2 regions of the Chromohalobacter sp. HP20-39 genome follow, and region 2 is predicted to be linked to the other one. Evidence: predicted binding sites of a transcription regulator. Region 2 holds the regulator's gene; the other holds the start of a gene.

Region 1 (11,284 bases), on a different contig from region 2:
GCGTGCACCGATGACGAAACCGGCCTTCATGCCGGTTTCGTCGTTTCGTACCCCTCGTCGTCGAGGACGGCTATGGAGCTGGAGCCAGGTGAGCTCAATGCTGGGCGTGCTGGCTGGCGTCGAGCATTTCACGAGCATGCGCCAGGGTGCGGTCGGAGAGCTTGACGCCGCCGAGCATGCGGGCCAGTTCGCGCACGCGTCCGGCATCGTCGAGCAGCGCCATATGCGTGAGCGTCGTGTCGTGTTCGGCATGCTTTTCGATATGTAGATGATGATGTGCCTGGGCCGCGACTTGCGGCAGATGCGTCACGGTCAAGATCTGTCCTTGGGCGCCGAGGCGTCGCAGTAGCTGGCCGACGATTTCCGCGATGGCGCCGGACACACCGACATCGACTTCATCGAAGACCATGCTGGGGGCGCTGCTGTGCTGTGCGGCGACGACCTGGATCGCCAGACTGATGCGCGATAGCTCGCCGCCCGAGGCAACCTTGCTCAGCGGGCGTGACGGCTGGCCGGGGTTGGCGCTGATCATGAAGCGTATCTGGTCGAGCCCTTCGGCCTGGGGTGTCTCACGCGGTGAAATGGCAACCTCGAAGGTCGCCTTGCCCAACCCCAGGAAGGCGAGTTGTGCCTGTACGGCCTCGCCGAAGTCGCGTGCCGCTTCGAGGCGCGCCTCGCCGACCGCCTTCGCTTGCTGTCGATAGGCGTCGCGGGCCTGTTCCACTTCCTCGGCGAGCGCCTCCAGGTCATGCTCGCCGCCTTCTAGGCTGGCCAGTTCGTCGCTCAAACGTTGATGCAGGTCGCGCAGCTCCTCGGGCATGACATGATGCTTACGCGCGATGCGATGCACTTCGCCGAGGCGGGTCTCGACCTCCGCCAGGCGCTGCGGGTCAAGCTCGGTGGTGTCTACGAAGCGGTGCAGCTCGCGCGCCGCCTCCTCAATCTGGATTTGCGCCTCGCCCAGCATGGAAAGCGCGTCTTCCAGTTGGCGTCGGGTCTGCTCGGGTGCATTCCCCAGGCGTGTGGTGGCGTGGTGCAGCAACGAGCGCGCGCCGTGCTCGTCCTGATCGCAACAGTCGGCAGCGAATTGAGCGTCACCCAAGACTTCCTCGAGGTTGGCCAGTTGGGTCTGCTCGTCCTCCAGCGTGTCCAGTTCCCCCTCGGCGAGCGCCAGTTGATCCAGTTCCTCGACCTGATAACGCAGCAGCTGACGCCGTGCCTGGACTTCATCGCCGCTTTCTTGCAGATCGCGTAGTCGCCGTCGACGTGCGCGCCAGTGATGAAACTGTTCGCCGAGGGTTTTCACGGCGTCGGTCTGGCCGGCATAGGTGTCGAGCAGGCGCAGATGAGTTTCTTCGCGCAAGAGCGCTTGATGGGCGTGTTGGCTGTGGACCTCGATGAGGTGCTCACCCAGTGCTCTCAGATCGCTCACCGTGACCGGTTGGCCGTTGATCCAGGCCTTGGAGCGCCCCGAGGCGGTGACGACACGCCGTAGCAAGCATTCGTCTTGTGGTAGTTCGCGCTCGGCGAGCCAGGCGCGAGCGTCGGCGAGTCGGGTGATATCGAAGCGCGCACTGATGTCCGCGCGTTCGCAGCCATGGCGCACGCTGCCCACGTCGGCGCGCTCTCCCAGGCATAGCCCCAGGGCGCCGAGCATGATCGATTTGCCGGCGCCGGTCTCGCCGGTGATGGCTGTCATACCGTCGTGCAGGTCCAGATCGAGGCGCTCGACGATGGCGTAGTCGCGAATGGCAAGCTGTATCAGCATGAAAACCTCCGGGCGTCGGAAACGAAGCCGATCTCTGTGTGTTTATACAGTAGTTGGGTGGGGGCTTCAATTGCCAGTCAGTGCAGTCGATATGGATGGCTTGAGATCGTTCATCGCATCCCCATATAGGAGGCAATCGCTTATTAGATGCGGCTTCGGGCCGCGCCAGCTGTCAGGAGAAACTCATGGCCAAAGACCCGCAGACCCCAACCGAGGAAGAGCTGGCTCGCGCCGAGCGCGATGCCGAACCCCAGCCGGACGACACCATCGGAGACGATGCTGAACTCGAAGGCGTCGTCGAGGATGTCGAAGCCAGCGAGGCCGATGCCGAAGCGCTCGAAAACCCGGAAGCCGACGCGCTGGCTGTGCGTGTCGAAGAACTGGAGCAAGCCTTGACGGAGTCCAAGGATCAGGCAGTGCGTGCCGCCGCCGAGGCGCAGAACGTGCGTCGCCGCGCTGAGCAAGATGTCGAAAAGGCACGCAAGTTCGCCTTGGAAAAGTTTGTCAATGAGTTGCTGCCGGTCGTCGACAGCCTGGAAAAGGCGCTGGAGTCGATGCAGGAAGGCGCCAGCGAGGTGCATCGTGAGGGGGTCGCAATGACCCTGAAGTTGCAGCTCGACGTGCTCAACAAGTTTGGCGTGGAGGCAGTTGACCCGCAAGGCGAACCGTTCGACCCGCAAGTGCATGAAGCCATGACCATGGTGCCCAATCCCGAAGTTGAGCCCAACACCGTTATCGAGGTCATGCAGAAGGGCTATCTACTGAATGGACGTCTGGTACGTCCGGCGATGGTGGTCGTCAGCCAAGCCACCAATTGATGTGGCAGGGGAGTGATGTGACGCCGAAGCCCTTGAAAGGCGTGTCCCCACCCCCCAAATAGACGAACAACGAGGCGGCGATGCCGCCGACGAAGACGAAACAGTCAAGCAACGATTTGAGGTATTCCAATGGGACGCATCATCGGTATTGATTTGGGGACCACCAACTCCTGTGTTGCCATCTTGGACGGCGGCGACGCGAAGGTGATCGAAAACGCGGAAGGTACACGCACCACGCCTTCCATCATCGCCTACACTGACGATGGTGAGACGCTGGTCGGCCAGGCCGCCAAGCGCCAGGCCGTGACTAATCCCAGCAACACGCTGTATGCGATCAAGCGTCTGATCGGCCGCAAGTTCAAGGACGACGTCGTCCAGAAAGACATCAAGATGGTGCCTTATACCATCACCGAGGCCGACAATGGCGATGCCTGGGTTGAGGTCAAGGGCAACAAGCTGGCCCCACCGCAGGTCAGTGCGGAAGTGCTGAAGAAGATGAAGAAGACCGCCGAGGACTATCTCGGTGAAGAAGTCACCGAAGCGGTGATTACCGTGCCGGCGTACTTCAACGACAGCCAGCGCCAGGCCACCAAGGATGCCGGTCGCATCGCTGGTCTCGAAGTCAAGCGCATCATCAACGAGCCGACGGCGGCGGCGCTGGCCTATGGCATGGACAAGGCGCGTGGCGACAAGACCATCGCCGTCTATGACCTGGGCGGCGGTACCTTCGATATCTCCATCATCGAAGTAGCCGATGTCGATGGCGAGACTCAGTTCGAAGTGCTGGCCACCAACGGTGACACCTTCCTGGGCGGCGAAGACTTCGACCTCAAGCTGATCGACTACCTCGTGCAGCAGTTCAAGAGCGATTCCGGTATTGACCTGTCCGGCGATAGCCTTGCCATGCAGCGTCTCAAGGAAGCCGCCGAGAAAGCCAAGATCGAACTGTCTGCGGCTCAGCAGACCGAAGTCAATCTGCCGTACATCACGGCCGATAACACCGGGCCCAAGCACCTTAACGTCAAGATCACCCGGGCCAAACTCGAGTCGCTGGTCGAAGATCTGGTCAAGCAATCGCTGGGGCCGTGCAAGACCGCGCTGAGTGATGCCGGCCTGTCCGCTTCCGAGATCGACGATGTGATCTTGGTCGGCGGCCAGACACGCATGCCGCTGGTGCAATCCAAGGTGGCCGACTTCTTCGGCAAGGATGCCCGCAAGGACGTCAACCCGGACGAAGCCGTGGCCGTGGGCGCGGCGATTCAAGGCGGCGTGCTGGGTGGCGACGTCAAGGACGTGCTGTTGCTCGACGTCACGCCGCTGACCCTGGGTATCGAAACCCTGGGGGGTGTGATGACGCCGTTGATCGAGAAAAACACCACCATCCCGACGAAGAAGACCCAGACCTTCTCGACTGCGGATGACAATCAGACGGCCGTGACCATCCACGTGCTGCAAGGTGAGCGCAAGCAGTCGGGCGGCAACAAGTCGCTGGGCCGTTTCGACCTGGCCGACATTCCGCCGGCGCCGCGTGGCGTGCCGCAGATCGAAGTGGCATTCGATCTGGACGCCAACGGCATCCTCAACGTCTCTGCCAAGGACAAGGCTACTGGCAAGGAACAGTCCATCGTCATCAAGGCTTCCGGCGGTCTCTCCGACGAAGAGATCGATCAGATGGTCAAGGATGCCGAGGCTCACGAGGCCGAGGACAAGAAATTCGAGGAACTGGTGCAGTTGCGTAACCAAGCCGATGGCATGGTCCACGCCGCGCGCAAGACCCTCGAAGAGGCCGGCGACAAGGTCGAGGCCAGCGAGAAAGAGCAAATCGAGACCGCGATCAGCGAGCTCGAGGAAGCCACCAAGGGCGACGACCAGGAGCATATCCAGGCCAAGCTCGACGCGCTGACTGAAGCCTCCGGCAACCTTGCACAGAAGATGTACGCCGAACAGGGCGACGCAAGCGCCGAGGGTGGCGAGCAGCAAGCCGACGATGGCGCCCAGAAGAAAGAAGACGATGTGGTTGACGCCGAGTACGAGGAAGTCAACGACGACCAGAAAAAGCAGTAACCACGACGTCTGATGCTCGCATGACGGCAGCGCGGGGGATGTTCTCCCGCGTTGCTGTTTGCGCAGCGCCGACACGGAGGCGGACCATCCATGTCCAAGCGTGATTATTACGAAATATTGGGCATCGAACGGGGAGCCGATCAGAAAGAGATCAAGAAGGCTTACCGTCGACTCGCCCAGAAGTACCATCCGGATCGCAATCCGGATGATGACACTTCGGCGGAGAAGTTCCGAGAAGTGTCCGAAGCTTATGAAGTGCTCGCCGATGAAGAAAAACGCAGTGCCTATGACCAGTTCGGCCATGCCGGCGTCGACGGCCAGGGTGGCGGCGGCTTCGGTGGCGGTGGCGCCGGTGCAGGCGGTTTCAGCGATATCTTCGGCGATGTGTTCGGCGATATCTTCGGGGGCGGCGGGCGCCGCAATCCCAACGCACCGCAACGTGGCGCCGACCTGCGCTACAACCTCGAGATCGATCTCGAGGACGCCGTTGCCGGTACCACGGTCGATATTCGTGTGCCGCGCCATATCGCGTGTGAGCATTGCGATGGCGATGGTGCCGAGCCGGGCTCCAGCAAGGAGACCTGCCCGACCTGCCACGGTCAGGGCCAGGTGCGCATGCAGCAAGGCTTCTTCGCCGTGCAGCAGACCTGCCCGACCTGTCATGGCGCCGGTCAGAGCATCAAGGTGCCGTGCCGCAAGTGTCATGGTGAAGGGCGCGTCCGCGAAACGCGGACCTTGTCGGTGAAGATCCCCGCCGGGGTCGATACCGGCGACCGGATTCGTCTCAACAACGAAGGTGAATCGGGGCTCAATGGCGGGCCGCCGGGGGATCTTTACGTGCAGGCGGCGATCAAGCCGCACCCGATCTTCGAGCGTGACGGTCGCCACCTGCAGTGTGATGTCCCGATCAACTTCATTGATGCGACGCTGGGCGGTGAGCTGGAAGTACCGACCCTGGACGGCCGGGTCAAGTTGAAGATTCCACCGGAGACGCAGACCGGCAAGATGTTCCGGCTCAAGGGCAAGGGCGTCAAACCGGTGCGCGGCGGTCCACCGGGCGACCTGTTGTGCAAGGTCGTGGTAGAAACGCCAGTCAACCTGGGCGAGGAACAGAAGGACCTGCTGCGTCGCTTCCAGGAAAGCCTGGATGGCAGTAACAGCCATCACTCGCCGAAGAAGTCGAGCTTCTTCGACGGCGTGAAGAAGTTCTTCGAGGACATGAAGCCATAAGTCGGCTTTCTGGCCCGAACGACCAAGGCCCCGCACTCCGTGAGGAGGCGGGGCCTTTTCGTGTCCGTCGCTAGCTCAGCAGGCGCTTCATGCGCCATTTGAAGATGGGAATCATTCCCGGTTATCGTGTATCATATTGCTTCGCTCACCGGTGAGCTGCCTGGCTACGGCACGACGAGGGGTGCCCTTCCTACTTGAATAGAACGACAAGGACACTCATGGACGATGTCGCGGATCGGCCCCTGGCCGGTATTCTGCTCAGGCTGGTCTCGGGCATTCTCTTCGCCGGGATGATGGTGTGCGTCAAGGCGGTGAGCACCGAGGTGCCATTGGGTCAGACGGTCTTCTTTCGCTCACTGTTCGCGCTGTTGCCGATCGTGGCCTTCATGGCCTGGCGCCGGCAGTTCCCCGCGGCCTTGGCCACGCGGCGTCCGCTTGGGCATCTGTTGCGCTCGGGATTGGGGGCGGCGGCGATGTTTGCCGCCTTCGCGGCGGTGGCTCGTCTGCCGGTGGCCGAGGCGACGCTGCTGGCGCAGTTGTCGCCGGTGGCGATGGCGGTGGGCGGAGTGATGCTGCTCGGTGAGCGTTTTTCGCTGCATCGGGCGGTGGCCCTGGCGCTGGTGCTCAGCGGCGTAGCGGTGCTGGTGGTGCCCGATCTTCAGGGGCATCAGAGTGGTGGGCGTGTCCTCGGGTATGCGCTGGGCATCCTGGCGGCCTTGCTGACAGCGGGGGCGTTAATGACCGTGCGGCGTATTTCACGCACCGAGACGCCGGCCTCTATCGCCTTCTACTTCGTGATGGTCACGACCCTGGCGGGCCTTGCGACGCTGCCGATGGGATGGGTGGTCGTGTCGGGGGAGACGCTCGGCTTGCTGGTGCTGTCCGGGCTGTTCGGCGGCGCGGCGCATATCTGCATGACCTTGGCGCTACGCTATGCTGAGGTCTCGCGTCTGGCGCCATTCGAATATGTGGCCCTGATCTGGCCAGTGCTGGCGGATCTGTGGATCTTCGGGCTGCCGCTCACCAGTAGCTTCCTGCTGGCCCTGCCGCTGGTGTTAGGCGGCGCTGCCCTTGCGGGATTCGAGGGGCGGTTTAAACGGCTGCTTCGACGATGAGTTGAGGGCGTCCCTGAGAGCACGGCTCGATGCGGGCTTCGACTTGGAAAATGCGCCGCAGCAGCTTTGGCGTGACCACCTCGTTGGTGGCGCCGCAGGCCACCAGTTGGCCGTTCTCGAGCACTATTGCCTGGTCGGTAAAGCGCAGCGCATGGCCTATGTCATGCAGCGAGGCGATGATCAGCATCTCCCGCTCGCGGGCCAGTCGTCGCAAAATATCCAGCAGGTTGATCTGGCGGTGCAGGTCCAGCGCCGACGTGGGTTCATCCAGGAGCAGGATCTCGGGGGCCTGAACCAGCGCCTGGGCCGCGCTCACCAACTGGCGCTGCCCGCCACTGAGGTCACTGATATCACGCTCGCCAAGTGTCGCGATGCCCAGGTCTTCCAGGGAACGGTCGACCTCATGCAGGTCGTCGGGTTGAACCTTCAGGCTGCGACCCTGCATGCGCGCCAAGAGCACCGATTCGTAGACCGTCAGTACAGCAGTGGACCCGGTTTCCTGAGGCATGTAGGCCACCGGACGCTCGCTGGTGGTGCCCTCGATACGGACTTCGCCACTGCCCTTGAGCAGCCCGAGGATGCGCCGGAAGAGGGTCGACTTGCCGGCCGCATTGGGGCCGAGCAGGGACACGATCTGTCCGCCGGCGAAGGTCGGCGTGGTGATCTCTGAGAGGATCTGGCGCCGGCCATAGTGGGCCGACAGGCAATCTAGCGTAAGCGTTACCATGAAGCCTTCTTGTGGTTGAGCACGAGGAACAGGAAGAATGGAATGCCCACCAGTGAGGTGATGATGCCAATGGGGATGATAGTGCCGGGCAGGATGATCTTCGATAGCACTGAACCCACGGAGAGGATCAGGGCGCCGCAGAGCGCCGAGCCAGGCAAGAAGAAACGCTGATCTTCCCCTAGTAGTAGGCGGGCGATATGCGGCCCGACCAGGCCGATGAAGCCGATGGTGCCGACGAAGGCTACCGAGATGGCGGCCAGCAGCGAGACCAGCACCAGTACTTCCAGGCGCAGTGCGCGGGGATTGACGCCCAGGCTCTCGGCCTTGGCGTCGCCCAGGCGCATGGCGGTCAGCGCCCAGCCACGGCGCGCCAGCAGGGGCAGGATAATGGCCAGTACACCGGCGGCAATCCACAGCTTGGGCCAGGTGGCCTTGGTCAGGCTGCCCATGGTCCAGAACACCACTGCCGATACCGCCTGCTGGCTGGCGAAGAACTGAATCAGGGCCATCAGCGAGTTGAAGATGAACACCATGGCGATGCCTAGCAGCACGATGGTCTCGACGGTCACCCCGCGGCGCATGCTCAACAGGTGAATGGCGCCGGCGGTCAGCATGGCCATGACGAAGGCATTGATCGGGATGATGTAGTCGACCGCCGCGGGCACCAGCGACACGCCGAAGGCCAGCGCCAGGGCGGCACCGAAGCTGGCGCCGGCCGAGATGCCCAGCGTGAAGGGGCTGGCCAGCGGGTTGCTGAGGATGGTCTGCATCTGGGCGCCGGCGATCGACAGACTGGCGCCCACCACCAGCGCCATCAGCGCCACCGGCATGCGAATTTCCCAGAGGATGACCCTGACCGGCTGGCTGACGGCATCGGGCGTGAAGATGGCGGCGACCACTTGTGACAGTCCGAAGCGTGCGGGACCGAGCGCCAGATCGACGCACAGGCTCAGGCACAGTGCCAGCGTCAGGGCGGCTAGGATCAACTGACGCTTGATCACCAGGCCACGGTAGAATGCGCCCTCTCGTGGCGCGTTGGTGCTGGCGGCCGTATCACTGCTCATTCAGGGAGACCCAATATCCGGGTTGGTAGTCGACCGGCAGGAAGCGTTGGTGCAATGTCTTCAGCGTCGCTTCGGGGTCCAGGTCGTGGAATAGTTCCGGGTGGAACCATTTGGCCAACCGTTGCACGGCGACGAAGTAGTAAGGGCTGTTGTAGAACTGATGCCAGATGGCGTGGAAATTGTCTTTTCCCACGGCCGTGATGCCGGTCATGGCGGTGCGCTGGGTCAGCGCCTGGAGCTTGGCCCGGGCCGCGTCCATGTCGGCGCCCGGGCCCACGCCGACCCAGTCGCCGCCGGGTACATAGGCGTCCCAGTTGCCGCCGGTGACGACCACGTGGTCGGGGTTGGCGGCGATGATCTGCTCTGGGTTCAGGGTGCCGAAGGTGTTGGGGATGATATCGGCCGCGATGTTGGTGCCGCCCGCGATCTCGACATACTCGCCGAAGTTGCCCGGCCCGAAGCTCATGCAGCAGTCTTCGGAATAGCCCCCCGCGCGATCGATGAAGACCTTGGGGCGCTCGGGATCGGCGGCGGCGATCGTTTCGGTAACCCGGGCCATCTGCGCCTGGGAAAAGTCGATGAAGGCCTGGGCCCGGTCTTCCTCGCCCAGCAGACGGCCCATCAGGCGCATCGAGGGAATGGTGTGTTCGAGTGGCTTTTCACGGAAGTCCACGTAGACGATCGGAATACCGAGTTTGGCGAGCTTGTCGTCATAGGCCGCATCCTCGGTGGCCGCCTTGGCTTCGAGGTTCATCAGTACCACGTCCGGCTGGAGCGCAGCGGCCTGCTCGACATCGAAGGTGCCGTCCTTGAAGCCGCCGAAGGTCGGGATATCGGTCATCTCGGGGAACTTGGCGGCGTAGGCAGCGTAATTGTCCGGGTCGGCCTGGGAGAAGTCCTTGCGCCAGCCCACCACGTGCTCGAACGGGTCCGCCGGCTGGAGTGCCGCCAGCAGGTAGATCTGGCGTCCCTCGCCGAGGATCACGCGCTCCACGGGGGCATCGACGGTGACCTCGCGGCCGGCGACGTCGGTGACGGTGATCTCCTCTGCCAGAGTGGCCGCGGAGACAAGGGTCAGGGCTGCGCCGGCAGCGGCTTTCAGTAGTGGGATGTGCATGGGTAGTGTCGGCTGGATGATGTTGTCGAGATACGGCGCAAGGCGCTAATTCGTATCGCTATTTTTTGCGACTAATTGTCGTCTGCATTTAGCGGCTAGTATGCCTGCATCTCCGGGGCTCGTCGAGCCATGCGGAACGAAGCGTTCCGCCTTGTGCTCGCTCTTCTGGAGGCTCCGAGTCCAGTGTTGACGAACAATGCGTTGCCGGAGAGACGCGGGGGCGCATGCCATAATAAGCGGGTTGTTAGAATGCTAAACGATTGTGGAGGTACTATGTCCGAGTCCCAAGCCGTCGTCTTGACGACATCCGGTTCGCGTTACATCAACCGCCTGTGCAAGCACTGGCAGCACAAGCTGAACGTTTCCCACGATGAGCATCAAGGGCGCGTCACGTTCGACGGCGGGGTATGCCACATGCGCGCCGAGGTGGATGCCTTGCATCTGCAGTTGACGGCCGAAGATGAGGCGACCCGCGAGCGCCTCGAAGAGGTCGTGGCGCTGCATCTCGAGCGGATGGCCAGCCGTGAGTCGCTCGATATCGTCTGGAAGTCCGCCGTGAGCTGATGCCGCATGATCGGCGGCAGTGTGCGTGACGGGAATGCGGGGCGATTTGGTATACTCTCCGGTATTCATCGACACGTAATCGCAAGGAGTCCACATGACGCGTATCGCCATCGTCGGCGTCGCCGGGCGCATGGGCCGCACCCTGGTCAACGCCGTACAGCAGGATCCCGAGGCCAGCTTGGCGGGCGGCATCGTCGAACCCGGCAGCTCGTTGGTCGGTGCCGACATTGGCGAGCTTGCCGGTGCTGGACGTCTGGGCGTGAATGCCACGGACGACCCCGCTGCCATCGTCGACGCCTTCGATGTGCTGATCGACTTCACCACGCCTCGGGTCACGCTGGCCAATCTGGCGTTTTGCGCCGAGCACGGCAAGGCCATCGTGATTGGCACCACGGGGCTCTCCGATACCGAGCTCGCCGAGCTCGACGGGTATCGTGACCGCGTCCCCATGGTATTCGCGCCCAACATGAGCGTCGGCGTCAATCTCACCCTCAAGTTATTGGAAACCGCTGCTCGGGCGCTGGGTGACGAGGGCTACGATATCGAAGTGAGCGAGGCGCATCATCGCCACAAGGTCGATTCGCCTTCCGGCACGGCGCTGAAGATGGGGGAGGTCGTGGCCAAGGCCTTGGATCGCGACCTCAAGGAAGATGGCGTCTTCGAGCGGGTCGGCCAGTGCGGGCCGCGCGGCGACAAGGAGATTGGTTTCGCCACCGTGCGTGCCGGCGACATTGTTGGTGAGCATACCGTGATGTTCGCCACCGAGGGCGAGCGCATCGAGATCACCCACAAGGCCTCCAGCCGCATGACCTTCGCC
Region 2 (11,284 bases):
TGCGTTCGTCGAACTGGGCGTGGAAAAGATCCGTTTGACCGGCGGTGAGCCGCTGGTGCGGCGTGGCATCGACGATCTGGTGTCGCGTGTCGGCGCGTTACCGGGCCTCAAGGACTTCGCCATGACCACCAACGGCGCGGGGTTGGTCAAGCATGCCAAGGCATTGCGCGAAGGCGGTATGCAGCGTCTCAATATCAGCATTGATTCCCTCGACCCCGAGCGCTTTCGCAGCTTGACGCGCACCGGCAATCTCGAGAACGTCATCGCCGGTATTCGTGCCGCGCGGGATGCCGGGTTCGAGCGTATCAAGCTCAATGCCGTGGTGCTCAAGGGGCGTAACGACGATGAAGTGCTCGATTTGGTCGACTTCGCGCGTCGAGAAGGCGTGGATATCAGCTTTATCGAGGAAATGCCGCTGGGTGACGTATCCGATCATTCGCGAGAAGAAACTTTTTATTCGAGCGATGATGTCCACGCGGCGATCGCCTCGCGTTATGCGCTGTTGCCGACGACCGAAAATACCCTGGGGCCGTCGCGTTATTTCCGGATGCCGGATAGTGATTCGCGTATCGGTTTCATTTCACCGCACAGCCATAATTTCTGCGATACCTGTAACCGCGTCAGGGTCACGGTAGAAGGGCGTTTGTTACTGTGTCTCGGCAATGAGCATTCGGTCGATCTGCGCGAGGTACTGCGGCGTTATCCCGGTGATATGGAGCGCCTCAAGCAACGCATCGTCGAGGCCATGCCATTGAAACCCGAGCGCCACCATTTTCGCACGGATGGTGATGTCGATATCGTGCGTTTTATGAATATGACGGGCGGATAATGTTTTGCGCGTGTGCTTCATTCGCGATAGCGTGATGCATCTCCTAACCATAAAGGCGTGAGGTTTCGACTTGGCTTGAGTACATTATTTTCTTGCTAAACCAAGTTCGAGTCATATACTTTTCAGAAACGCCAAGGCGTTATGCTGCAGGTCTGTTATTTTAAATGGAGGAGGCGAATGTCCACTGATACCTTGGAGCGCATCGCGCGAAATAAAAACGTAGCTCGCGCTGCCGCGCGACAGCTCAGCATGGAACAGCTCCATAAGCTGTCAGAAGTCATCGGTGAAGTGATCGAACAGAAGCAGCAGGAAGATCACAAGCGCCAAGCCGAAGAAGCTGCAAAAGAGCGGAAGTTGGCGGAAATTCGTGAGGCAATGAGCGACGCTGGTCTTTCCATGGACGATCTGATCTCCGAACAGCCACGCAAGCGTCGGGGCCGTCCACCGAAGAAAGACAAGGAACGCAAGCAGTAAGCGACACGCGTAAACGATCAAAACGGACCTCAGGGTCCGTTTTTTCATACCGGGTCAGAAATCGATCGGCGAGGTCTCTTCCGCAGCCATGATATGCAGGTGGACGTCGGGAAGGTGCCGAAGGTGATCGTCGAGCCAATGCATCAAGGGAGCGTGTAATTGTTGGCGTAACGTGGCGATGGTGTCCGCCTCATGAATGGCTAGTTGATCGTCGAGCCAATCGGCGAGGGCGGTATCGTCCAGCGCCAGGTCATGACTCGTATCCCACAATAAGCGTCCCACGCGTGCCCATCCCGATGTCCGGCGAATGACCGGAAGCGTCAGGCTCAAGATGCCGCTACGGCGATGCATGCTCGACATGGTGGGTGCGCGCAACCCTTCCAGGGGGTGGATACGATTCTGGGTAACGATATGCGGCGCCAGGGAATGGCGCTCGAGGCAGGCGAAGCCGTCGTTATCGAAGCGCAGCATATCGCCGTTGCGCGGGATCCAGGGCACCTCGATACCCAGCGATTCCGCCAGCAGACGATGCGCCTGTTGGTGCTGGGATTCACCGTGCACGGGCAGCAAATACTTGGGTGCAAGCCAGCCGTAAAGACGCTGCAATTCGTCTTGGGCAGGATGCCCCGAGGCATGCAGCTCGGGATGATTGCGTTCATCGTAGAGGGTGACGTGGGCGCGCTTGAGTCCGGCCTGTAACCGCTCGATCAGTAATTCGTTACCCGGGATTGCCTTGGCCGAGAAAATCACGCTGTCGCCGGGCTGGAGCTCGAAGCCGGGGTGCTGCCCCTGGGCCAGGCGAGACAGCGCGGAGCGTGGTTCTCCCTGGCTGCCGGTGGCGATGACCAGCACCTCGTCGGGCGGCAAATAGCCAAGATCGCGAACGGGGACCAGGGAGGGGAAGTCCTCGAGATAGCCAAGCCCTCGAGCGACATTCACCATGCGCTCCATCGAACGCCCCATGAGACTGACGCGTCGTCCACATGCCTTGGCGGCACGGCCCAGTGCCAGGATGCGCGCCAGGTTGCTGGCAAAGCAGCTGACGATCACACGGCCGGGGCAAGCGCCGATCGTTGTCTCGAGCGCGCGCGCGACGTCGCCTTCGCTGCGTGAGTGTCCGGGGACAGAGGCATTGGTGGAATCGCCGACGATGAGATCGATAGGCGCCAGTGCCTGGAAACGCTGCGGGCATACGGGATCACCGATCAAGGGCTCGGGATCGAGTTTCCAGTCGCCGGTATGCAAGATACGGTGATCGGGCGTTGCCAATAGCAGGGCACAGCTTTCGGGGATCGAGTGCGGTAGCGGCAAGAAGCGTACATCGAAAGGGCCGCTGTGCATGGCCTCGTCGGGCGTGATGACGTGAATCGCATCGGTGGGCAGTTGCTGCTCGGCAAAGCGCAGGCGCAGCAAGCCGGCCGCCAGTGGCGTGGCATGGATGGGACATTGCCAACGTGGCCATAGCCAGGCAATCGCGCCGATGTGATCTTCATGTCCGTGCGTGACGAGGATCGCCTGAGGAACGATACCCTGAGCAGGCAAAAGGTCGACATTGGGGACTTGCAAGGGCGCCTGCGGTAGATCCTGGCGAATCATCATGCCGCAGTCGACCACGATCCAGTGATCAAGGTGCCCGTAAAGGGTGAAGTTCATGCCGATTTCACCGCAGCCGCCAAGGGGCAGTATCTGAAGGGGAGGTTTGCGGCGGGCGCGTACCTGGATGCGTGGTTGGGACATCGTTATCCCTTAACGTGAAGATGTCCATTACTATACGGGATGCCCCGGCGCGGCCACAATCGAGGCTTCTTGTCATGATCGAATTCGCTACAATAGATGCCCTTTGGTGAGAGGCGGCTCCTTCAAAAGAGCGCCGATCATCGCCTCATTTCAGGATTGATGGTAGCGCGCATGTCCCATTCGTATCGTCTTATCGTCTCGTGCCCCGATCGTGTGGGCATCGTTTCTCGCGTATCCAGTTACATCGCCGGTCATGGCGGCTGGATCACCGAGGCCAATCAGCATTCGGATTTGGCCACCGGGCGCTTTTTCATGCGCTACGAAATCAAGGCTGAGTCGTTGCCGCTGAGTATCGCTGCGATGCGCGACGATTTTTCCACCATTGCCGGTGAGTTCTCGATGGACTGGGCGCTGAGCGATACCTCAAAGCCCAAGCGTGTCGTCCTGATGGCCTCGCGTGCGTCGCATTGCCTGGTCGATCTGCTATATCGCTGGACCGCGGGTGAGCTCGATTGCGAGATTCCCTGCGTGATCTCCAATCATGAAGCGCTGCGTGCGCTGGTCGAATGGCATGGCATTCCGTTTCATCATGTGCCGGTCGCTGCGGACGACAAGGCGGCGGCATTCGCCCAGGTCGAGGCGCTGGTCGAAGAGGCGCGGGCGGATACGGTAGTGCTGGCGCGCTACATGCAGATTCTGCCGCCCAACCTGTGCCAGCGATACGCGGGGCGTATCATCAATATCCACCATAGCTTCCTGCCCTCGTTCGCCGGCGCCAAGCCTTATCATCAGGCCTATGCGCGGGGCGTCAAGTTGATCGGGGCGACGTGCCACTATGTCACCGAAGAACTCGACGCGGGACCCATCATCGAGCAGGACATCCAGCGTGTGACGCACTGCCATACCGCCGAGGACTTGGTGCGTCTGGGGCGTGACGTCGAAAAGGCCGTGCTGGCGCGGGGATTACGTTGGCATCTGCAGGACCGTGTCCTGATCCATGGCAACAAGACGGTCGTCTTCGCTTGAGCGGTATCAGTCGAAGAGTGTCAACTGCCGCCGCTGCGCCTCGGGGGTCAGTCGCACGCCGACCCCCAGCAGGCGCACGGGGCGCTCGCCGCGGGCCCACGCCCCGTCGAGTAAGGCCTGAAAGCGCACTGCCAGCGCCTCGCGACCCGCAGCCTCCAGGGTCGTGCTGCTGAAATCATCGAAGCGAACCTTGACGAACAGTTTTTGAATGGCCGGCGTGCCGTGCCGCGTTAGACGCGCCATCAAGCGCTCAACGAGCGGCGCGAGTGCGTCATGGCAGCTGGCCAGGTCGGGCAGGTCGCGGTGATAGGTCGTCTCCACGCTCACGGACTTACGTTCACGCTCGATCTGTATCGGACGCTCATCGATGCCACGCGCCAGTTCAAACAGTCGATGCCCGAACTTTCCGAAGCGTTCCACCAGCGACTCGAGCGACCATTCGCGCAGGTCGCGGCAGGTGACGATGTCCAATGCCTCGAGCTTGGCCGCCGTCGCCGGACCAACACCGTGCAGCCGCTTGACGGGCAAGGCGAGGAGAAAGGATTCGACTTCATCGGGTGCGATCACCCGGAGTCCATCCGGTTTATCCCAGTCGCTGGCCAGCTTGGCGAGAAACTTGCTGGGCGCCGCCCCCACCGAGATGACGATACCCGTCCGCGCCAGCGCTTCCTGCTTGAGCCATCTGGCCATCCAGGTCGCGCTTCCCTGGAAGCATGTGACCTCGCTGACATCCAGATACGCCTCGTCGAGGGACAAGGGCTCCACCAGTGATGTCAGCTCGTGGAACAGTGCCTGGATGCGCGCCGACACGGCACGGTATTTGTCGAAGTCCGGTGAAAGTCGCGTCAAGTGCGGACACAGGCGCATGGCACGCGCCATGGGCATCGCCGAATGGATGCCGTAGGTGCGCGCGGGATAATTGCAGGTGGCGACAACGCCGCGCGTCTCGGGGCTGCCGCCGATTGCCAGAGGCACGTCGCGTAACGCCGGATCGTCGCGCATTTCCACGGCGGCATAGAAGCAGTCGCAATCGGCGTGGAGGATCTTGCGCATGGTAAGCGGGGTTGCCGGCTCAGTGCAGGCCGTTACCGCCACCGCCACGAATCACGCCGACGCCGAGGCCTTCGATCTCGAGATCCTGATGGCGTAGGTCGACCTCGATGGGGGCAAAATCTTCGTTTTCGGCGAGCAGCCAGACATGGTGACCTTGACGCTTGAAGCGCTTGACGGTGACATCGTCTTCCAGGCGGGCGACGACGATCTGGCCGTCGCGGATCTGCTGAGTGCGATGCACGGCGAGCAGGTCGCCATCGAGAATGCCGGCATTTTTCATCGAGAGCCCGCGAACACGTAGTAGATAATCGGCGCGGGGTGTGAAGTAGTCCGGCGCGAGAGGGCAGTGTCGGTCGATGTGCGCTGCGGCAAGGATCGGGCTACCGGCAGCGACCTCACCGACGACCGGCAGGCCGTCGCCGTTGGTCAAGGCGGTGTCGTCTTCCGCGGTGAGGCGGATGCCGCGTGAGGTGCCGGGGATCATGCGGATGACCCCCTTGCGGTCGAGTGCTCGGAGATGTTCCTCGGCGGCGTTCGGTGAACGAAAGCCCAGGGCTCGGGCAATTTCGGCGCGCGTCGGTGGATAGCCAAGCTCATTCATGGTCTTGACGATAAAATCAAAGACGTGTTGCTGACGCGAAGTTAACGAGCGAGACATGGGGCCTCCGGCAGGCGCTGACGTGTTCAAGCATACAGTATGTGATTGTATCCAGTCTTTGGCGCGGTGCAACCATTAGCGTAGTCATTCGCCCAGTGGGATGGCGTTTCAAACGTGGAGATTTGTCGTTATCGACGCCAAGACTTAGAATCGAATTGTTTAAAACATTCGTTTATTCCACGCGGGGCGCCCCCATGGCTCAAACAGATACAGTGACGCGCATTCTCGATACCGCCGAGGTTCTGTTCGCCGAGCGGGGGTTCGCCGAGACCTCGCTGCGTACCATTACCAGCAAGGCCAAGGTCAACCTGGCGGCGGTCAATTACCATTTCGGGTCCAAGAAGGCGCTCATCCAAGCGGTCTTCGCGCGCTATCTCGATCCCTTTTCCGAGCGCTTTCACCAAGCGCTGGACGACCTTGAGCTGCACTACCGAGGCGAACCCATTCCCCTCGAGGTGTTGTTGGAGACGCTGGCGCGTACCGTGTTGGAAGTACCTGCCGAGCGCAATAGCCTCAAGGTGTTCATGCGCTTGCTGGGGCTGGCTTATACTCAGGCACAGGGCCACTTGCGCCGTTACATCCAGGAGCACTATGGCAATGTGTTTTCGCGCTTCAGCGACTTGGTGCGTCGTGCCACGCCGGAATTGCCCGAGGCGGAACGTTTCTGGCGGTTACACTTCATGCTGGGGACGGTGATCTTCACGTTGTCGGGTCTCGATGCCTTGCGCGATATCGCCGACAAGGATTATCACGAGCATGTCAGCGTGCGCGATCTGATTCGGCGTCTGCGCCCGGTGGTCGTGGCCGGCATGCAGGCACCATTGCCGGATGATGCCCTCAAGGTGGCGGGATGATGTCTACGCCGAAGCTCGCCGATCTGCCCCCCGAACGAGGCGTGTGGCTGGAAATCGATCTTGGTGCACAGGCGCTGACGATCCGCGAGGGTGACACCTGCCGTGAAACGTTTGCCATTTCCTCGGGCGCGAATGGTATCGGGCAGCACGAAGGAAGCGGACAGACGCCTATGGGGTGGCATTATGTGCGCGCGGCCATCGGCAATGGGTTGCCGGCCGGTAGCGTCTTTCGCGGGCGGCGCCCCACCGGCGAGGTGTTTTCGCCTGAGCTGGCCCGTGCCCACCCCGCGCGGGATTGGATATTGACGCGCATCTTGTGGTTGTGTGGTCTGGAACATGGGGTCAATCGAGGGGGCGATGTGGATAGCCAGCGTCGCTATATCTACTTGCACGGCACGCCATTCGACCAGCCGATGGGGACACCCGCCTCGCATGGCTGCATACGATTGCGCGATGAGGCGCTGCTGGCCGTTTTCGAGGCCGCGCCGGCCGGTACCCCGGTTTGGCTGCATGACTGAAGAGGGTGTTTACAAAAGTGCTGCGCTCGACGTAGTGCTGCTCACCACCTAGAATCCTTCCTCCATTTGCCAGGAGCGCGACGATGACCCAACCTCTCGGCCCGGTCATGCTGGACATCGAAGGTACCCAACTCAGCGACGACGAACGTCAGCTTCTGGCACGTCCCGAGGTCGGCGGGGTGATTCTGTTCAAGCGTAATACGCAGGATGCCAAGCAAGTTCGGGCCTTGACCCGCGCGATTCGCGATGTACGTCCTGATGTGTTGTTGGCGATCGATCAGGAAGGCGGGCGTGTCCAGCGTTTGCGTGACGGCGTGACGCGGTTGCCGTCCATGGCGACACTGGCCGCCGGGTATACCGAGACGCCCGAGACGGTTCGAGCTTTGGTCCATGAAGCCGGTTGGCTATTAGGCATGGAGATGGCGGCCTGCGGCTTCGATATCACCTTTGCCCCGGTGCTCGATGTCGACGACCAGCGTTCACCGGCGATCGGCGATCGCAGCTTTTCCGCTGACCCCGACATCGTCGCGACGCTTGGCGGTGCCTTCATCGACGGGCTGCACGAGGCCGGTATGATCGCCGTGGGCAAGCACTTTCCCGGTCATGGTGGCGTCAATCTCGATTCGCATCATGCCTTGCCCGAAGACACGCGCTCGTTGGCAGCGCTGCGCGAGCACGATCTGATTCCCTTCAAGACACTGGCTGGCAAGCTGGATGCCGTGATGCCGGCGCATGTCGTCTATACCGCCTTCGATGCGCGGCCGGCGGGATTTTCCCCTTCCTGGCTCGGCATGTTGCGCGAGGAATTGATGTTCAAGGGCGTGGTGTTTTCCGATGACCTGAGCATGGCCGGCGCGCATGTGGCCGGGCCTCCCTCGACGCGTGCCGAGGCCGCTTGGACGGCGGGGTGCGACATGGTACTGGTGTGTAATGATCGCTCGGCCGCACTCGAGGTGCTCGACGTGGCGGAAGGACACTCTTCCAAGCGTCTGGGCAAGTTGCGTTACGGTCGGGCCCGCCCCGAGCTGGAAACGCTGCCAGCGCTGGCGCGTTGGCGGCGTGCACATGCGCGTCTCGAGTCGCTCTCGGAAGCACCTGCCGACTGACCTCGTCTTTGGTTATCGACGCCGACACCTGCATTCGTACTAGAAGGAAAGCCCCTCGTGTTCGATTTTTTCTCTCCCGTTATGGATTGGGTTCAAGCGACCTTGGGCATTCCGCTGTGGGTAGCGGCAATAGGATTGGTCGTCGTCTTGACGTTGGTGGTCGATCTGGTGAGCTGGGTCGTTTTCTGGCGTCTCGGGCCGCTACTGGAGAAAACCAGCAACCGTTGGGATGACATCCTATTTCAGGCGCTGCGACGGCCACTTCGCATCTGGATCTGGCTGATGGGGGCGCTGCTGTGCCTGACCGTGATCCGCTATCACTGGAACATTGACTGGCTCGCCGAATATCTGGCCCAGGCGCAGGCCGTCATTTCGCTGCTACTTCTCGCCTGGGCGGGGCTCAGGGCTGTAAAGCTTCTCGAAAAACGCCTGGTGTTCCCGCCAGCGGGGCATCGTGCCAAGTCCATGGATGCCGATACAGCGTCGGCCGTGGCCAAGATAATGGGCGCGGTCGTGGTGGTCATCGTCGGCATGCTGATTCTCTCGAGCCTGGGCGTCTCGCCCTCGGGCGTGGCCGCCTTCGGTGGGGTCGGGGGGTTGGTGATCGGCTTTGCCGCCAAGGATATGCTGGCCAATTTCTTTGGCGGATTGATGATTCACCTGGACAAGCCGTTTCGTGTCGGCGATTGGGTGAAATCGCCGGATCGTGAGATCGAGGGGGTTGTGGAAGATATTGGCTGGCGCCTGACGCGCATCCGCACGTTTGCTTCACGTCCACGCTATGTCCCCAATTCCGCTTTCAGCAACTTGGTGCTCGACAATCCCTCGCGCATGTGGAACCGGCGCCTTTTCGAAACCATTCGGGTGCGTTATACCGATATCGAACGTGTGTCAGGCATCGTCAAATCGATTCGCTCGATGCTCGATTCTCATGATGAAGTGGATGCCGACGAACAAATCCTGGTGTACTTCCAGGCATATGGCGAACATGCGCTGGAACTGATCGTGTATGCCTTTGCCAAGACCACCGATTGGGCCGAGTTTCAGTCGATGAAGCAAGACATCCTGCTACGTATCTACGATATCGTGCGTGAGCATGATGCGCGCCTGGCATTGCCGGCTTCAGAGCTACATATTGTCGGCCCGGTGGCGGTCAACGACGAGACGAGCGCTAATAGCGCGCCGAGAGACGACGAGAATGACGATAACAACGAAAACGCCGGTGACGATCAGAACGAGACATCCGGCGCTACCCACTCGCGGGCGGCGCCCGTCCGCGAGGCTCCCGATACATCGTCTCGAAATCGTTCGCGCGATGCCCGTCGAGGCGAAGTGAATGATGCTTCCCAGGATCAGGAATCCGATGCCTAACCAATCTACCTCCGTTTGCCAGGAATCCCTGGCGACCATGCGCGATGTCATGGCGCATGCCGATTGCCTCATTTCGCAGCAGGAGGTCGAGCGCGCTCTCGACCGCATGGCAGACGAGATAACCCATGATCTTGGCGATAAGCTGCCGGTTTTCTACTGCGTGATGAACGGCGGCTTGATCACCACCGGGCACCTGCTGACGCGGCTCGGTTTCCCGCTGGAAGTCGACTATCTGCATGCGACGCGCTATCGCGGTGGTGTGCGCGGGGGCGAGCTGTTCTGGCGTGTCTCGCCCGAGATTCCCATGGCCGGTCGCCATGTGGTGATCGTCGACGACATCCTCGATGAAGGCACGACGCTGGCGGCTATTCTGGATTATTGTCGTCAGGCGGGTGCGGCGAGTATCTCGACGGCGGTACTGGTCGACAAGCGCCATGACCGCAAGGCCGTACCGGATCTGCAGGCAGATTATTGCAGCCTCGAGGTCGTCGACCGCTATGTGTTCGGCTTCGGGATGGACTACAAGGGCTATTGGCGCAATGCGCCGGGAATCTTCGCACCACGCGGCATGTAAATCTGCGGTCCGTCGGAACAGAACCGAGAAATGAGCTGACAGTCCGCATCGTCTTCACAGTAGAGTGTGAGAGGTAATGATGACGGAATCCGAGGTGATCTTCGAACAGCAGCCCACGCGTGACGGTGGATACATCGGCATCGTCACGCTGAATGCGCCCGCTAGTCTCAATGCCTTGTCAATCGCGATGATTGCATCGCTGCATGCCAAGCTCGAAACCTGGGCAGACGATGTGTCGGTGCACGCGGTGTGGCTGCAAGGCGCGGGCGGTAAGGCGTTCTGCGCGGGTGGCGATGTGGTGGCCTTGTACCGCACCATGACGCAGTCGCCCGGGCACGAGGGAGAGGCCGCCCAGGCGTATTTCGGGGCCGAGTATCGTCTCGATCATTTCCTGCACCATTATCCCAAGCCTCTTATCGTCTGGGGCGACGGCGTCGCCATGGGAGGCGGTCTGGGGCTATTGGTCGCCGCCGATCAGCGTATCGTGACCGAGACCAGTCGTCTGGCGATGCCGGAAATCAGTCTCGGCCTATACCCCGATGTCGGCGCCAGCTGGTTTTTCCAGCGTATGCCGACAGGAGTGGGACTCTACCTGGGCGTGACCGGCGCCCAGCTCAATGCACGCGATGCCATTGAACTGGGGCTGGCGGATCGCGTCATCGCCCGCGAGGCACGGCAAGACGTGCTGAAAGCCCTGGCGAATGCCGATTATCGCCATCCTCATCAAGCGGTAAGGGAGGTCCTGCGCGGCTTCGAGGACCGATCGCTGGCACCGCAGGCCGAGGTCATGCCGCGTCTGGATCATCTGCAGGCCTTGAGTGATGCGGCGGATATCGCCCAGGTGGTACGTCGCATCCTTGATGATCCTCGTGAAGACGCCTGGCTGGCCGCCAATCGTGCGCGTCTGGCGGTGGGTTGTCCTGCCACGGCACATTTGGTGTGGCGCATGCTGTGTCGGCACCGGCATGGCAGCTTGGCGGAGACGTTTCGCGATGAATTGATGCTGTCGGTGCAATGCTGCCGACATACGGAACTGGCCGAGGGCATTCGCGCGCTGCTGATCGACAAGGATCGGGCGCCGCAA

What was found. The regulator LexA, encoded in region 2, represses DNA repair genes until DNA is damaged. The targets are predictions, from matches to a motif close to TACTGTNTANNTANACAGTA.
Region 1: a site for LexA is predicted at 1,801-1,820, ahead of recN (DNA repair protein RecN). Genes of this name have one in related genera too.

The regions. Positions count from the first base shown of each region.
Region 1 is NZ_JAWHTP010000002.1:568,227-579,510, forward strand. It holds gene recN (DNA repair protein RecN) at 95-1,768, opposite strand; gene grpE (nucleotide exchange factor GrpE) at 1,954-2,586, shown strand; gene dnaK (molecular chaperone DnaK) at 2,716-4,650, shown strand; gene dnaJ (molecular chaperone DnaJ) at 4,741-5,880, shown strand; gene RVY79_RS06215 (DMT family transporter) at 6,099-6,995, shown strand; gene RVY79_RS06220 (ABC transporter ATP-binding protein) at 6,973-7,722, opposite strand; gene RVY79_RS06225 (iron ABC transporter permease) at 7,716-8,786, opposite strand; gene RVY79_RS06230 (ABC transporter substrate-binding protein) at 8,776-9,903, opposite strand; gene RVY79_RS06235 (DUF2218 domain-containing protein) at 10,177-10,467, shown strand; gene dapB (4-hydroxy-tetrahydrodipicolinate reductase) at 10,562-11,284, shown strand, end outside.
Region 2 is NZ_JAWHTP010000003.1:365,585-376,868, forward strand. It holds gene moaA (GTP 3',8-cyclase MoaA) at 1-829, shown strand, start outside; gene RVY79_RS08375 (hypothetical protein) at 1,007-1,303, shown strand; gene RVY79_RS08380 (ribonuclease J) at 1,358-3,040, opposite strand; gene purU (formyltetrahydrofolate deformylase) at 3,212-4,066, shown strand; gene dinB (DNA polymerase IV) at 4,073-5,119, opposite strand; gene lexA (transcriptional repressor LexA) at 5,139-5,777, opposite strand; gene RVY79_RS08400 (TetR/AcrR family transcriptional regulator) at 5,972-6,631, shown strand; gene RVY79_RS08405 (L,D-transpeptidase) at 6,631-7,149, shown strand; gene nagZ (beta-N-acetylhexosaminidase) at 7,233-8,255, shown strand; gene RVY79_RS08415 (mechanosensitive ion channel family protein) at 8,313-9,626, shown strand; gene RVY79_RS08420 (hypoxanthine-guanine phosphoribosyltransferase) at 9,619-10,200, shown strand; gene RVY79_RS08425 (enoyl-CoA hydratase/isomerase family protein) at 10,277-11,284, shown strand, end outside.